Regions from separate parts of the Oceanobacillus iheyensis HTE831 genome, predicted to be linked through region 2. Evidence: riboswitches for the same ligand, from Rfam matches in the RefSeq annotation. Region 2 holds a riboswitch; the other holds the start of a gene.

Region 1 (8,144 bases), 1.4 Mb from region 2:
ACAAAAAGATGAAATGCTGATTATAGGTAATCTTTTTATTCCTTATAATAAAGGACTGGAATTAAAGACTAGACAAATTGATCATCTCATATTGCTGCCGACTGGCTTGTACATTATAGAAACAAAGAAATGGTCAGGTACTGTGTTACACGGAGTTTCTTACGGTCAGGATAATACGTTAGATGTATTAATTCAATCGATGTTCCCTTATGATGATCATAAAGAACATACAATGGTAATTAAAAATGATGAAGTATCTGAAACTTTGCAAGCAAATGTAAAAGTAGTATCCTATGGAAATCCATCTAATGAAGTGATGGAGACAGCATTAAAACTGAAAAACTTCTTAGAACAAACGCATATAGAGTATAATTCCGTACAACCGATTGTCTATTATAATTGTGCTTCTCAATACCGTACGTTTGTGAAGAATTATTCAAATGACGATCAGGTTAACATTTTTACCGATGAGGAAAGCCTCTATTCCTTTTTCTTAGAAGAATTAACAACGAAAGATATCATATATCAACGTGAAGAACTTGCTGATATAAGTAGCCTTATTTTAAATAACAATATAGATGTATAAGTAACATATCTTAAGGTGAATAACGGGAGCGACGAGCATCTATCCATGAGATAGGTGCTTATTTGTTAATTAGATATATTATTATAGATAATAAGTTCTGTAATTGTTTGACTTTTATGATTAGTTTTATTTTTAAACTTGCTGTTAAGTTCTAGTGCTTTTGGTCGATATAAAGTTCATAATTGCACAAACTTATAGCAGGAGGTAACACATTGAAGAAGAAAAAAAGAATCAAGAAATCACTTAGTTTAAGAAATAGATTAATAATAGCGTTTCTTATCATATTATTAATCCCTAGTATTGCAATAGGATTAACCTCATATCAAAGCGCAAAGAATAAGATTGAGGAAAGTATGATAGACTCTGCACAAAAGAACGTAGAAATTATGAAACAAACTATTGATCAGTTTATGAATGATCAAATGGATAACATCGAATACTTATCTACTGCAATTGATCCATCGGATATAGAAGATAATGCAGATGAAGCTACAGGCAGAATCTTAGAAAATATGCAAAATGCAAAAGATGTAGTCTTTGAACAAACATATGTAGGGTCAGAGACGGGAGAATTCATGAACTTCCCTACATCCTTTAAAAACCCATCCGATTATGATCCAAGAGAGCGACCTTGGTATCAACAAGCGATGGAAAATCAAGGCGAAGTAATCGTAACAACTCCTTACGTATCAGCTTCTTCTAATCAAGTGGTTGTAACACTTGCGAAAGCTACTGCAAATAATGATGGTGTTGTAGCAGTAAACTTAGAGTTAGCTAGTTTAACAAATATAGTTAATTCAGTCGCTATCGGGGAAGAAGGGTATATGTTTCTATTAGATGAAGGACAAAGCTATATTAGTCACCCCGATTATGAGGCTGGTTCTGAAGCGGTAGAAGATTTTTTCTCCAAGCTATACGACTCGGAAAATGGAAAATTCAGCTATCAATTTGAAGGTGATGACAAACAATTGGCATTTGCTACAAGTGAAATTACAGGTTGGAAAATAGCTGGAACCATGTTTAATAGTGAAATAGCCTATAATGTGAGCCCAATTTTAAATACGACAATCTTTGTTATAACGGTTGCATTAATTCTTGGAGGGGTAGTAATTGTCATTATTATTCGTTCTATTTCGAAACCGATATATCATCTTGTAAGTGCAAGTGATACGATAAGTCATGGAGATTTAAGCGATGAGGTACACCTCCATCGAGATGATGAATTAGGTACACTAGCTCAATCATTTAATAAAATGCGAGAAAATTTGAATGGAATTATCCTTCAAGTTAGAGATAAATCAAATCATTTAGCATCCTCAGCTGAACAATTAAATGCCAGTACCGAACAAAATACATCAGCAACAGAGCAAATTTCTTCTTCTGTACAAGAAGTAGCTGAGGGTATGAGTAGTTTAAATAACAATATAACAAAGAGCTCCAAATTAGCGAAGGAAATGACAGATTCTATTTATACGATAGAAGCAAGTTCGAATGAAGTTTCAAATACTGTTACCAATACCATTTCAGCTGTTAATGAAGGTAACAAAGCATTGAATACTACAATTAGTCAAATGGAATTTATCAAAGAGAATACACATCAGCTATCCAATAATATTGAAGGTTTAGGCAATCAATCAGAAGAAATCAGCAAAATTATTGATGTTATTACGGATATTTCTGAGCAAACAAACTTATTAGCTCTTAATGCTACAATCGAAGCAGCAAGAGCCGGAGAGCATGGGAAAGGATTTGCTGTGGTAGCTGATGAGGTAAGAAAACTTGCTGAAAAATCTTCCCAATCAGCAGAGCAAATTAAGACAATGATTAGCGCTATTCAATCGGAAACTGCGAATACGGTGAGTTCGATGAAAGCTGCAACAACAGAGGTTGAAAAAGGGATTAATATTGCTAATAATGCAGATCAATCTTTCTCAAATATTACTGGATATGTAGATTCTATAACGAATCAAATCATGAATGTAACAACTGAAATTGAAGGAATATCAACGGCAACGAAACAATTTACTTCTCTTTTTGAAGGTGTGGCCTCCATTGGTGATACAGTATCACATGAAGCCGAAAATGTTTCAGCATCTACACAAGAACAGCTTGCTTCAATGGAAGAAATTGCAAATTCAGCGGCAGATTTAACTACTGTAGCAGAAGACTTACAACAATTAGTAGAGAATTTTAAGCTATCTAGAAATTAAATAACACGTCATTACACTAAAGTACGAGGATGCGGTTCATATATGGACCGCATCCTCGTTTCTTTAGGGCTGTTTATTAGATATTTCTCTACGGGTTTCAATCAACATGAGGAAAGTTATAAGTCGAGGAAAGATACCGAAATCATATCTTGCAAAGCATTGATCAGTATTGGGGAAAGAACCGCTTGTATGTATAGATTTTACTTACAATCAAACAATATGAGTTGAGGTGAATGTGGAATGAGGAAGTTTATACTCGTTATTCTAGGTATCGTTATTTTATTAATACAGCAACCAAGTAACGTTTTATCAAAAGATCGGTTTGACTTCGAAAAAGCAGGAGATGCTATTTGGGAAGGGGAAACCGATGAGAAAATTGTTGCTTTAACGTTTGATGATGGACCACATCCTGATTATACACCGGAGATTTTAGACATATTAGAACAGTATAATATGAAAGGTACATTTTATGTGATGGGTGCTCATGCACGTAAATATCCAGGACTTGTATTTAGAGCATTTCTAGAAGGCCATGAAATTGGAAATCACACGTTTACTCATAACGGGAGCATTACCTATTTAAATGATGAATTAACAAAAACAAATGAAATTATTGAAAAGATCACTGGGAAATATCCTGCTACTTTTCGTCCGGTTGGAGGAAACTATAATGAAACAGTTATTAGTATTGCAAAGAAAAAAGGTCAAAAAGTAGCGATGTGGGCTTGGGATCAGGATACAAGAGATTGGGATGATGTGGATAGTAAAACCATTGCTAATCAAGTGATTGGTAATCTTTCACCAGGAGATATTATTCTTTTTCATGATGCGGGTGGAGATCGTACGCCAACTATAGAAGCACTTCCAATTATACTTCGTTTCTTTAAAGAAGAGGGGTACGAAGGAATTACAGTAACAGATATGATTGAACGTACAAGTGAAAGATAGTTAAATCTACAGTTTTTTAGCTAAAATAATAGGTTTAGTTGATAAAAATAACTTATGATAACATGTACTTTGTTATCAGCTTATTTTCGTTAATGTATTGACAAATTTGGATTATCAGATTATGATTATTCTTATTATTTCTAAAATAAAATTGAATAACTTATCCAGAGTGACGGAGGGAACAGGACCTACGATGTCACAGCAACCTACCTTTACGGAGTGGTGCTTCTTCCTGCAGAATTTTTTCTGAAAGATAAGGTAATGATATGTAAAAACCTTCTTTCTGAATGAAAGAAGGTTTTTTTGATGGGATGTGTTATGTATGATTCAGTTGGAAAATATCGAGAAACACTATGAATCTAAAAAGAGAAGAGTGATAGGGGTAGATCAAGTTTCCCTTGATATCAAAAAGGGAGAAATATATGGCATCGTTGGATATAGCGGTGCAGGTAAAAGTACGCTTTTACGTTGTATGAATGTACTGGAAAGGCCGACAAAGGGTAGGGTATTTGTTGATGGAATTGACTTATTAGAGCTAAACAATAAACAATTACGTAAGGCAAGACAATCTATAGGGATGATTTTTCAAGGATTCTATTTAGTTTCTTCCAAAACAGTAGTGGAAAATGTCTCATTTGCACTCAAAGCAGCTGGTGTTGGTAAGTTGGAGCGGAATAAAAGAGCTCTAGAACTATTGAATCTAGTTGGAATTGAGGATAAAGCAAACCAATATCCCTCTCAATTAAGTGGAGGACAAAAACAAAGGGTTAGTATAGCAAGAGCACTTGCGAATAACCCAAAGGTATTACTTTGTGATGAAGCAACATCTGCATTAGACCCAAGTACAACAAAATCAATTTTAAAACTACTTAAAAAAATAAATGAACAAATTGGGATAACGATTGTAATCATTACTCATGAGATGGAAGTAGTAAAAGAAATATGTGATCGTTGCGCTGTGATGCAAAACGGTAAAGTCATTGAAAATGGGAAGACATATGATATCTTTTCAGATCCAAACGAGAAATTAACGAAAGACTTTATCCACACAGTTTTAGACTTTCAATTACCTGAAGCGTTGCTAAAACAATGTAATGGTACACTACTTAAACTGCAGTTTCGTGGAGATATTGCTGCTGAATCAGTCGTATCTGATATGTTACAACAACATAAGGTGAAAGGAAATATTCTTCATGGAAAAGTAGAATACATAAAAGACAAACCATTAGGTGTTTTCATTATGGAAGTAAGCGGAGATCCCTCGGAAATAAGTAGTGCTATTAGCTACTTAGAAGAGCGCATAAAGCAAGTGGAGGTGATTCAACATGTATCTTACTAGTATTTTAAATTTACTTCCTGAGTTGAATCAAGCTTTCTTAGAAACCATGCTCATGGTAGGTCTGGGTTTAATTGTTGCATTAATTATCGGCCTACCTATTGGTATTCTTCTATATGTTACAGAACAAGGGTTATTTTTAGAAAATAGATTTGTTAAATCGACATTAGGTGTGGTTGTTAATTTAATTCGTTCGATTCCATTCATCATTTTATTAGTATTTTTACTTCCATTTACAAAGTGGCTAGTCGATACAACAACAGGACCATTAGCAGCATCCGTATCATTGTCTGTTGCAGCGATTCCATTCTATGCAAGAATTGTAGAATCCGCAGCGAGGGAAATAGACCGAGGTGTGATTGAAGCTGCTATTGCAACTGGAGCATCACCATGGTTAATTATTAAGGATATTGTTTATCCAGAAGCAAAACCTGGTTTTATTAGTGGACTCACTATTACGGCAATTAGTTTAGTAGGCTACTCTGCTATGGCTGGTACTGTTGGGGGAGGAGGTATCGGTGATTTAGCCATTCGCTACGGTTATTATCGTTATGATGATATGGTAATGTTCACTACAGTAATCGTTCTTATTGTACTAGTACAATTTATTCAATATTTTGGTGATTTTATTGCAAAGAGTGTAAATAAACGTTAAAGAATAAAGGAGTGGTTCATATGAAGTGGAAATTATTTTTAGCAACTCTATTAAGTGTTACATTATTGACAGCATGTGGGAGTGAAGAAGCAAATGGTGGAAATGAAGAAAAGAATACGATTGAATTTGGAGCTACTGTAGGACCCTATAGTGATATGGTGACAAATGCTATTACACCATTATTAGAGGAAAAAGGGTATGAAGTGAATAATACAGAATTCACGGATTATATACAACCGAATAATGCATTACATAATGGAGATATTGATGCCAATCTTTTTCAGCATAAGATTTATTATGAAGCATTCGCAGAGGAAAATGGTATGGATTTATCTGAAGTAATTATTGTACCTACAGCTCCTATGGGACTATATTCCAACTCCTATGATAGTGTCGAGGCTATTGAAGAAGGAAGTAAGATTACTATAGCGAATGACCCTACGAACTTAGCAAGGACATTAATCATGTTAGAAGATGCGGGTCTTATAGAAATTAGTAACGAAGTCGATCCATTAAAAGCATCTGTTAAAGATATTGTGAAAAACCCAAAAAATATTGAGTTTCAAGAAGTAGAAGCCGCTCAATTGCCACGATTAGTAGATTCTGAGGATGCTTCAGCGGTACCGGGAAATTTTGCACTTTCAGCAGATATGGATCTATTAGATGCATTAGTATTAGAAGATATGCCAGATGATTATCGAAATCGAGTTGTAGTTAATACAGCAGATATGGAGGAGCAGTGGGTAAAAGATATTAAAGAAATTGTGGAATCCGATGAATTTGAACAAATAATAGATGATGAATTTCAGGGGTTTGGTAAACCTCAGTGGATGCTGGATAAATAGTCAGATGAAAAGAGAGCAGTCGGTTTTCTATTCGACTGCTCTCTTTTCTCTACATCACTTTTATGACTTTATTTAGAATGAATTATTATAAAGATTTAAAGTGCTTTATTCGTTCTCCAAGAAACTTAATGTCTTTATCCGGACTTAATAACATTATTTTTTTAAATACTGGATCGTTATAAAAAGCATCTAGTTGATCAATAACCCCTTGTCTAATAAGCTTTTTCTGATTTAGATATCGATCCATTTTTCTTAATCTTTCGTTGTTATCTCCTTGTCTACCGACTCCAATATGAAAACCGTGCGGCGGCCGAAAAAAATGTTCTTCTATCTTTCCGAAACCTATACCTTTTTCGATAATTTTATATAGAAATTCTTCATCATAACGTAATGCTCTTACTTCATCGTACAATATGCTAGGATTTTCTAAATAATATTCAATAATCGGATTCATTTTTTTGTAATAATCTTTTACCTTGAAAAAATGTAATCCTGTTAAACGTTTTGAATCGGGGCGAATAGCATTACTATAAGGTACTCCGATTTTTTTAGAATGTTTTTTATGGACATCTACTAAGGTGGGCTTTTCACGAATTATTAAAAAGTCGATATCTCCTATATAAACATATTCAAAGTCTTTGAATTCTTCATATGGAATTAGGAAACGCAAAATCGTTCCAATACTACCAACCATTTTAGATGGATCATCTAAGTTAATATAGTCGTCTAAATACCCTTCCACAACTTCGAAGTTAGGTGAAACTTCATTTCGAATGAGTTCTAAGGCTTTATTTTCGTTTGCTGTAAGCGGATCTTTAGAAAATACTTTCACATAGTAATCAGGATAACTTTTTAAAATGCTATAAATATAATAAGGTGCATAGCGAGTATAACTACCAAACACATAAACGGCGACACATATTTTTTTCATTAACGTTCACCACCTATATTGAATAATGTATATAACCAACCATCAATATTTTGTTTAATAGTCCAGTTATTCTCTATATTTTTTCGGATTTCTTTTTTTAGTGTTTGATGAAGCTTTGGATTAGATTTTAATTGATTAATCTTATATATAAACTTTCTAGGATCATCGGAGTTGAGAATGAATGATTTTGCATTTGGTGATGCCCAGTCTTTAATAATACCTATATTTGTGCCTAATACAGGTACTCCACATGCATAAGCCTCCATAGCAGGATTTGGAAGACCTTCATTCGCCCCAGTAACCAGTAGTAAATCAATAGAGTTATAAAATTCTGGCATATCTGTTCTATCAATTCTGCTTTCTTTTGTTGCTTCTTTAAATACAATCGTAGAGTCGTTTTTGTAATGATTTTTAATAGCCTTATATACCGTATGGTAATTTTTGGAGCGTTTATCGGAATTACCTACCCAACCTATGGTAAAAACAGATGTATCTTTTTGGGGTAAAGGCAATGGTTTAAATTTATCAGTTTCAACAAAAGCCTTTACATAATCTACATGTTTATCTGGACAGTATTTTTTAATAGTATTAGCTAGTTTTTTATTTACGGCACCGATCCTATCAATTTTTTTA
Region 2 (8,144 bases):
TTAGCTCACAAAATCATGGTATTAAATTATGGTGAAAAGATTGCTGAAGGCACACCGAAACAAATTAATCAGAATGAGGAAGTGATTCGTGCTTATTTAGGGGGGAGTGCAAGTGCTTGAGCTAAATAAAGTTACTGTGAAATATGGAAATTATGCAGCTGTAAACAATATTAATATTCAAGTAAATCAGGGCGGAATTGTTGTATTACTCGGATCTAATGGAGCTGGGAAAAGTACAGTATTTCGTGCAATAAGTGGATTGAACAAACCAGCTTCTGGTGAAATAAACTTTGAAGGCATCGCATTGAATGGAAAATCACCAGATAAGATTGTGCAAGCAGGGATTGTACAATGTGCAGAGGACCGAAAATTATTTCCTCGAATGACAGTTCAGGACAATTTGATAATGGGGGCTTATATCCATAGAAAAACCAAAAGTAGAATAAAGCAGACCCTAAAGGAAGTCTACGAGTTATTTCCAATATTGCATGAAAAACGTCATCATATGGCAGGTTCACTAAGTGGTGGACAACAGCAGATGGTAGCTATTGGAAGAGCACTAATGGCTAAACCGAAGTTAATGTTGTTAGATGAACCTTCCATAGGATTGGCGCCTTTAATTGTGGAGCAAATGTTTGATAGTATTCAACAAATTAATCAGGAAGGAACTACTATCCTACTAGCAGAACAAAATGCGAATGCTGCTTTAAACATTGCCAATAAGGGCTATGTCTTTGAAAACGGAGGAATTGTAGTAGAAGGTCCAAAAGAAGAGTTGCTTTCAAATGAAGAAGTTAGAAAGGCTTATATTGGGGCTTAAAACTCAATATCTTAAAAATAGGAGGAATTTTAATGAGAAAAAACAAAATTTTCTTAAGTTTGATTTCCTTTTTGCTTATCGTGATTTTAACGGGATGTATTGACGGTAATACATCCAATAATAACAGTTCAGACTCTAGTACGAAGGCAGAGACAGAAGAAAAGGTTGTTAATATTGGATATACGGGTCCTTTAAGTGGTTCTGCTGCATTATATGGGGAAAATACTTTAAATGGTTTAGAAATGGCAGCAGAAGAAATTAATGAAGAGGGATTTGAGGTTAATGGTGAAACATATAAATTAAATATTGTTTCTCTTGATGATAAATATTTACCAAATGAGTCAGCTTCTAATGCCAAACGATTAGTGCAAGAAAACGCTACACCAATTATTTATACCCCACATAGTGGTGGTATTGCAGCGCTTCAAGTATTTAATGAGCAAGAGAATTTTATTATTGGTGCATATTCTAGTGAACCTGCAATTACAGAACAGGGAAATGAATTAACCGTAAGAATTCCACCAAGTTATCACGGATATGTCGAACCTTTTACAACATATTCGATGGAGCGGTTTGGAAATAAATTAGCAGTGATTCCTCCAGTAACACAGTACGGTCAAGATTGGGCAGAGGAATTACTGCCTCATTGGGAGGAACAAGGGGGAGAGGTAGTTCACAAGGCATCAGTAGATTTTGCAAAAGAAACGGATTTTTATACTTTATTGACCAACGCTTTAGAATCAGATCCTGATGTAATCTTCCTCGGAGGACCGTCAGAACCAACAGCGAATGTGGTTAATCAGGCGAGACAGCTTGGATTTGAAGGTGGATTTATTATTATGGACCAAGCCAAATTAGATGAGATGAAACGAATTACAGAGACGTATGACGTCTTGGAAGGTGCGATTGGAACGATGCCATTAGTCGAAGCGGATTATCCTGGCGTACCAGCATTTGTAGAGAAATATACAGAAGAACATGGAATTGAACCGGGATCAGAAGCTGGTTTTCATTATGTGAGTTTGTATATTTTTGTTGAAGCAATGAAAGCAGCAGGAAATGTAGAGGATGCTACCGTAATCCGAGAGCATATACAGGATGGTTTAGATGCTTTGCCAGAAGATAAACAAGTATATGTCATCCCAAGTATAGACGAGAATGGTGCATTCGAAATTGTTACGAGAGTCAGTGCAGTAGAAGATGGAGAAATAATAGGTATCCCAATCGATTAACCTTTTCTAATCATTTTTAAAACAATAAAACTTGGCATTTTTCACTGCCAAGTTTTACTTCTTTTTTCCATAAGAAGCAATGATTATGTACGGAACAGGAGGTAATCCGATATGAATTTTGAATTAGATGAAGATATTCAAATTATCAAGGATAACGTACGGAATTTTATTCAAACAGAGGTAGAGCAGGTTGCTGATAATATTGAACGAAATAATAAAATACCTGATCGAATAATCGAATTATCAAAACAAATGGGATTATTTGGTTTAAGTATACCCGAACAATATGGGGGATTAGGTATTGGAATGGTAGGAAAATGTGCATTATATGAAGAAATTGGAGTCACCCATAATGGGTATACAACACTCATTGGTGCTCATACTGGAATTGGTACTGTTGGAATAGTAGAGATGGGAAACGAACAACAAAAACAGAAATACTTACCTCTTATGGCAAGCGGAGAAAAAATTGGTGCATTTGCCCTTACAGAACCGGAAGCTGGATCAAATGCAAGTGCTTTGAAAACATCGGCTATTAAAAAGAAAGATAAATATATATTAAATGGAACAAAACACTATATTACCAATGCCACTGAGGCAGAAGTGTTTACTGTGATGGCAGTTACCGATCCTGCCAAAGGTGCTAAAGGCATTTCTTCTTTTATTGTTGAGAAAAGTAATTTGGGATTTCATGTAGGCGCAGTTGAAGAGAAGATGGGGCTAAAAGGTTCTCACTCTGCAGAAATAATTTTAGATGATTGTGAAGTTTCAGTAGAGAATTTACTTGGTGAAGAAGGGCAAGGGTATGTGAATGCATTAAAAATTTTAACGAATGGTCGAGCTGGTTTGGCGGCTCGAAATTTAGGGTCATGCCAGAAACTCTTAGATATGTCGACTACCTATGCAATTGAAAGACAACAATTCGGGACATCGATTATTGACCATCAAGCAGTAGCACATATGTTAGCAGAAATGGCTGTGGAGATAGAGGCATTGCGGGCCTTAACATATAAAGTGGCGTGGATGGTAGATAATGGAGAAAATGTCATTAAAGAAGCAGCGATGTTAAAACTATATGGTTCCGAAGTATACAACCGAGTGGCAGATAAAGCAGTTCAAGTGCATGGGGGAATTGGTTATATATCTGATTTTCCAGTGGAACGATATTATAGAGATGCGCGTATTACTCGGATTTATGAAGGAACATCGGAAATTCAGAAGAATATTATTGCAGGACAATTGAAAAAACACTATAGCAACAGATAAGAAGCAGGGAGGTATAAAGGTGGAGGATCCGATCGTTATTGTTAGTGCAATTAGAACGCCAATTGGAGCATATGGCCAATCATTGAAAAACATATCATCTGGTTTCCTAGCAAGCCATGTAGTGAAAGAATCATTGAGAAGAGTCAATCTTCCTGCTGATCATATAGATGAGGTTATTTTAGGAGAAGTAAGACAATCAACAGAATCATCGAATATTGCTAGAGTCGCAGCACTAAGAGCTGGTATTCCTGAACAAGTTACTGCTTTCACGGTAAATAGATTATGTGCTTCTGGAATTCAAGCAGTGACATCCGGAGTGCAACAAATTCTAAGCAATCAAGCTGATATTGTAGTAGCGGGGGGAGCAGAGAGTATGAGCCGATCTCCAATATATTTACGAAATACTAGATTTGGAGGGGATCGAACAACTATCGTAGATTCTAATTTAGAAGCAGGACAACAACCTCCAGAAATCTATGGTAAGAGCCTATCAATGGGAATTACCGCTGAGAATGTTGCTAGGAAATATAAAATATCAAGAGAAGATCAAGATGCATTTGCATTAGAAAGCCAGCACAGAGCAAAAAAAGCCATCGAAACAGGACGATTTAAAAAAGAGATAGCCCCTATCGAAGTTAAGGAAAAGAAACAAACATCTGTATTTGCAGTAGATGAATATCCTCGACTTGATACATCTTTAGAGAAACTAGCAAGTCTAAAACCGGTATTTGAAGCAGACGGTACGGTGACGGCAGGTAATGCTTGTGGCAGAAATGATGGGGCGTCAGCTCTGGTAATCATGAAAGAGTCACGGGCCAAACATCTTGGGTTGAAACCACTCGCAAGAATTATAGACTGGAGTACAGCAGGTGTGTCTCCTGAAATGATGGGGATTGGACCAGTACCCGCAGTCAATCAATTACTTAAACGAACGAATAAAACATTGCAAGACATAGATTTAATAGAATTAAATGAAGCATTTGCCTCTCAAAGTATCGCTGTCATCCGCCAACTAGGTTTGGATTATGAAAAAGTAAATGTTAATGGTGGTGCAATTGCATTAGGTCATCCGGTCGGTGCTACAGGAACACGGATAATTACGACATTAATCTATGAGTTAATTCGAAGAAAACAACAATATGGCATAGCTACCTTGTGCGCTGGTGGCGGTCAAGGAATGGCAATATTAATTGAACAATGCTAAGCTATTTTGCATTATCAGGATATGTTGATTGTATATGATTGAGAGATTTCTTAATTAAATGACGTAAAGTATCCAGATTAATATCACTGAGTTTATTAATGTAGACGCATGATTTTCCTGTAGTGTACTTCCCTAAATCTGTCAATAATTCATTATCTTGAGAAACTTCTGTTGAGAGATAGAGACTGATTTTTGATTTTCTAGGAGAATATCCTACCATTAAAGATTCACCCGAGTGGCCAGAAGCGTATTTATATTTGTATTTTCCAAAACCAATAATACTTGTTCCCCACATCTTTGCTGGATACTCAGTAGATTCGGTAAATATATCTAATAATTGATAAGCATCTTCTTTCTTTTGAACATGATCGATACTTTCGATGAATTGAATAACACTGTTTTCTGTTTCTTTTGTTTTTAGTTCATACATTTTCATCGCTCCTCCTACTATGATTGATAATAGTATAACAAACGAATCGTATAATTAATAAACTATCTTTATAAAAATGTTGCGCTGCTTGATTTTTTCGTTCAGTCGAATCGCTTTTTTGCTGCCATTCACCGATCCAACTAACTAGTAAAAGAAAAGTCCTTTTCTAGAAGCGCTCTAATGCCCAAAAATCTAGAAAAATACTAGGGAATTGGTGAATAGAAGCGCTCTAATAACCAAGTATCTTATAAAAAGTGTGTGCTGGTTCTTTGCAATAATAGCTCTTGGTTTTCTTTCAATTTGCTATATTTTACGATTGGTTATGTTGAGCTTGATTTACAACCTTTCACTACGAACAAAAATCAGCTTTTCTAAATTATAATAAATTTCACTATTGATTATTTTAATGTTATCAGTTAGAATATTATAAAGTTAATTTTTTAAAAATTTAATATAGTTAGACTTATCAAGAGAGATGGAGGGATTGGCCCGATGAAGTCTCAGCAACCAGCCTAGATAAGGTATGGTGCTAATTCCAATAGGCTTACAAGCCTTAAAGATAAGAAGAGCTATGTATTTTAACCCTTCTTCTTACTTTTAGAAGAGGGGTTTTTTGATTTTTAGAATAGGAGGAGATTATTATGAAGCGGAGTTTACAAAGACGTTTGCAAGAAGGCACGGTAATAGCAGGAGAAGGGTATTTATTTGAATTAGAGAGGAGGGGGTACTTACAGGCAGGTTCGTTTGTACCAGAAGTAGCCCTTGAAAATCCGGATGCGTTAAAACAGACGTATCGTGATTTTATGAACGCTGGTTCGGATGTTGTATTAGCATTTACATATAATGCACATCGAGAGAAAATGCGTATTATTGGTAAGGAACAATTACTAGAACCGTTGAACAGAAGTGCTATTCGTTTAGCGAAAGAAGTAGCCAAAGAACATCCACAGGAAGAAGCATTAGTTGCAGGAAATATTTCTAATACAAATATCTTTGACCCTAATGATGAATCAAGCAAACATAAAGTGAGAGAGATGTTTGCCGAAATGGCACAGTGGAGTAAAGAAGAAGACGTTGATTTTATAAATGGGGAAACGTTCTATTATCATGAAGAGGCAGAGATTGCTTTGGAAGAAATATTGAAAAAAGACTTGCCAGCTGTCATCACACTAGGATTAATGGGAGAGAACATCTTAAGAGATTGCTATACAGTAGAAGAATCGTGTAAGATATTATCGGAAAAAGGAGCCCTTGTTGTTGGCATGAATTGTTTCCGAGGTCCAGATACAATGCAGCCTTATATCGCAAAAATTAGACAGCATGTAGACGGTTATGTAGGTGCATTACCTATTCCATATCGTACATCAAATGAGCATCCGACTTTTTTCAATTTACCTGATGGTGGGTGTAGCTGTCATCTCCCTACTGAGACCACTTTTCCAACTGCATTAGATCCACTGTACCATAACCGTTATGAACTGGCAGCATGGGCTAAAGAAGCAAAAGAAATCGGTGTTAATTATATCGGATTATGCTGTGGGGCTTCTCCAGCTATGCTAAGAGCTGTTGCAGAGTCTGTTGGGAAAGAGACCGTTAATTCTCCTTATTCTCCTGACATGGAGAAACATTTCTTGTTTGGTAAGGATAAAAGTTTAAAAGAGCATAACGTAGGTTATCGATTCAAGGCATAATATCGTCATTTCTCTGGAGGATTTATTAGCGTATTGGAAAAATCAAAGAGGTTGATGGGTGTGGCAATTATGAGGGAGACAGATAAATCCTCTAACTTGAACGTGAAAAGAAGAGAAACATAAGAATTTAAGGCGTGTAATCATTATATGATGAACTGGAATAATGGAAAATTCATACGCGATCTTCTACGGGTGGTTGTCAGTCTCCTCATCCCTTTTTCCTCCCGTAGAGTTTTACGTATATCTTCCATTTTCCTTTCATTTTTTTGAAATAAATCTTGCTGCTCCGTATAAAAAGTTAAACCTCACTGTTGTGTCCTAAATCTTAGTGATTTTCTACTTCATATGTTCCTGCCTCTATTTCGGATTGCAATGAATATAGATAATTTTTTAACTCTAAATCCTGGATACTTTCAATATCATTCCATTTAAAATTTAATGGCTCTTCATCGATTAACATGGCAAGCCAGGTATCCCCATTACTTCGGTAAGTAGCAATTAATTTGTACTTTGAAGTGTAGGGAGGAATCTTAAATGACATTACTCATCATTCCTCGCTAATTTAGTTGTTTATATATTCTTATATCGGTATATATTGAAGGATATCAACTAGCTTGAATAAATAATTAGGTAATTACACCTAACTATTTATTCAGGAATGATTATATTTTAATGGGAATGATGTGTTTTACTGTCTACATAGGACCCCATTCAATGAGAACTCCTATTATTAAAGCTATAATTGCAATTACTAGCCATATAAGAAATAGAGGGAATACCCATTTTAGCCATTTTGTATAAGGTACTTTAGCTACAGCAAGACTAGCCATAAGAATTCCTGACGTAGGAAAGATTAAATTAGTGAGTCCATCCCCAAATTGATAAGATTGAACAGCAACTTGTCTAGTTACCCCAATCATGTCAGCTAATGGAGATAGAAGTGGCATTGCTATCATTGCTTGTCCGCTACCTGAATTGACTAAAAAGTTAAGCAATGAATTCGAAATAAACATACCAATAGCAGAAAATACTGGTAATAAATTTTCAAGAGGTACGGATAATGCATATACAATCGTATCAATAACCATTGCTTCTTCTAATACAACAATTACTGATCTCGCTAAACCTACTACTAGTGCTCCATAAACAAGATTTCTAGCTCCATGTAAAAATGTTTCAGCTATAGTATTATAATGCATTCCTGCAATAATCCCAGAACCAAGTGAGATAAATATAAAGAATGCAGACATATGATTTATTGTCCACTCTAGTTGAATCGATCCGTATACGAAAAAGCCTAGACTAAGCGTTACAAAACCTAATAATAACTTATGCCTTGTAGTAAAAGGAGCATTTAAACTGTCCATCTCATCGTCTGCTTCATATGTTCCTATTAAACTCATCTCTTTATTTTGCATGATTTTCTCTGCATACCGCCACGTGTAAGCAATTGTTATTGTTAGCATCAAGATAAATATAATTATTCGAAATAATGCTCCGG

What was found. A riboswitch is a leader RNA that binds a small molecule or an ion and turns the genes downstream of it on or off. The one in region 2 is predicted to bind S-adenosylmethionine.
Region 1: linked by a shared signal. The riboswitch ahead of OB_RS10805 (methionine ABC transporter ATP-binding protein) and the one ahead of OB_RS03765 (homocysteine S-methyltransferase family protein) in region 2 are both predicted to bind S-adenosylmethionine.

The regions. Positions count from the first base shown of each region.
Region 1 covers NC_004193.1:2,130,124-2,138,267, reverse strand. Annotated here, with positions in the region: gene OB_RS10820 (nuclease-related domain-containing protein) at 1-586, shown strand, start outside; gene OB_RS10815 (methyl-accepting chemotaxis protein) at 799-2,796, shown strand; gene OB_RS10810 (polysaccharide deacetylase family protein) at 3,037-3,744, shown strand; SAM riboswitch class I at 3,902-4,004, shown strand; gene OB_RS10805 (methionine ABC transporter ATP-binding protein) at 4,067-5,083, shown strand; gene OB_RS10800 (methionine ABC transporter permease) at 5,070-5,735, shown strand; gene OB_RS10795 (MetQ/NlpA family ABC transporter substrate-binding protein) at 5,756-6,580, shown strand; gene OB_RS10790 (hypothetical protein) at 6,666-7,511, opposite strand; gene OB_RS10785 (glycosyltransferase family 4 protein) at 7,511-8,144, opposite strand, start outside.
Region 2 covers NC_004193.1:721,614-729,757, forward strand. Annotated here, with positions in the region: gene OB_RS03735 (ABC transporter ATP-binding protein) at 1-120, shown strand, start outside; gene OB_RS03740 (ABC transporter ATP-binding protein) at 113-820, shown strand; gene OB_RS03745 (ABC transporter substrate-binding protein) at 853-2,052, shown strand; gene OB_RS03750 (acyl-CoA dehydrogenase family protein) at 2,164-3,318, shown strand; gene OB_RS03755 (thiolase family protein) at 3,338-4,522, shown strand; gene OB_RS03760 (DUF1801 domain-containing protein) at 4,524-4,952, opposite strand; SAM riboswitch class I at 5,413-5,518, shown strand; gene OB_RS03765 (homocysteine S-methyltransferase family protein) at 5,594-6,643, shown strand; gene OB_RS03770 (hypothetical protein) at 6,969-7,184, opposite strand; gene OB_RS03775 (YfcC family protein) at 7,339-8,144, opposite strand, start outside.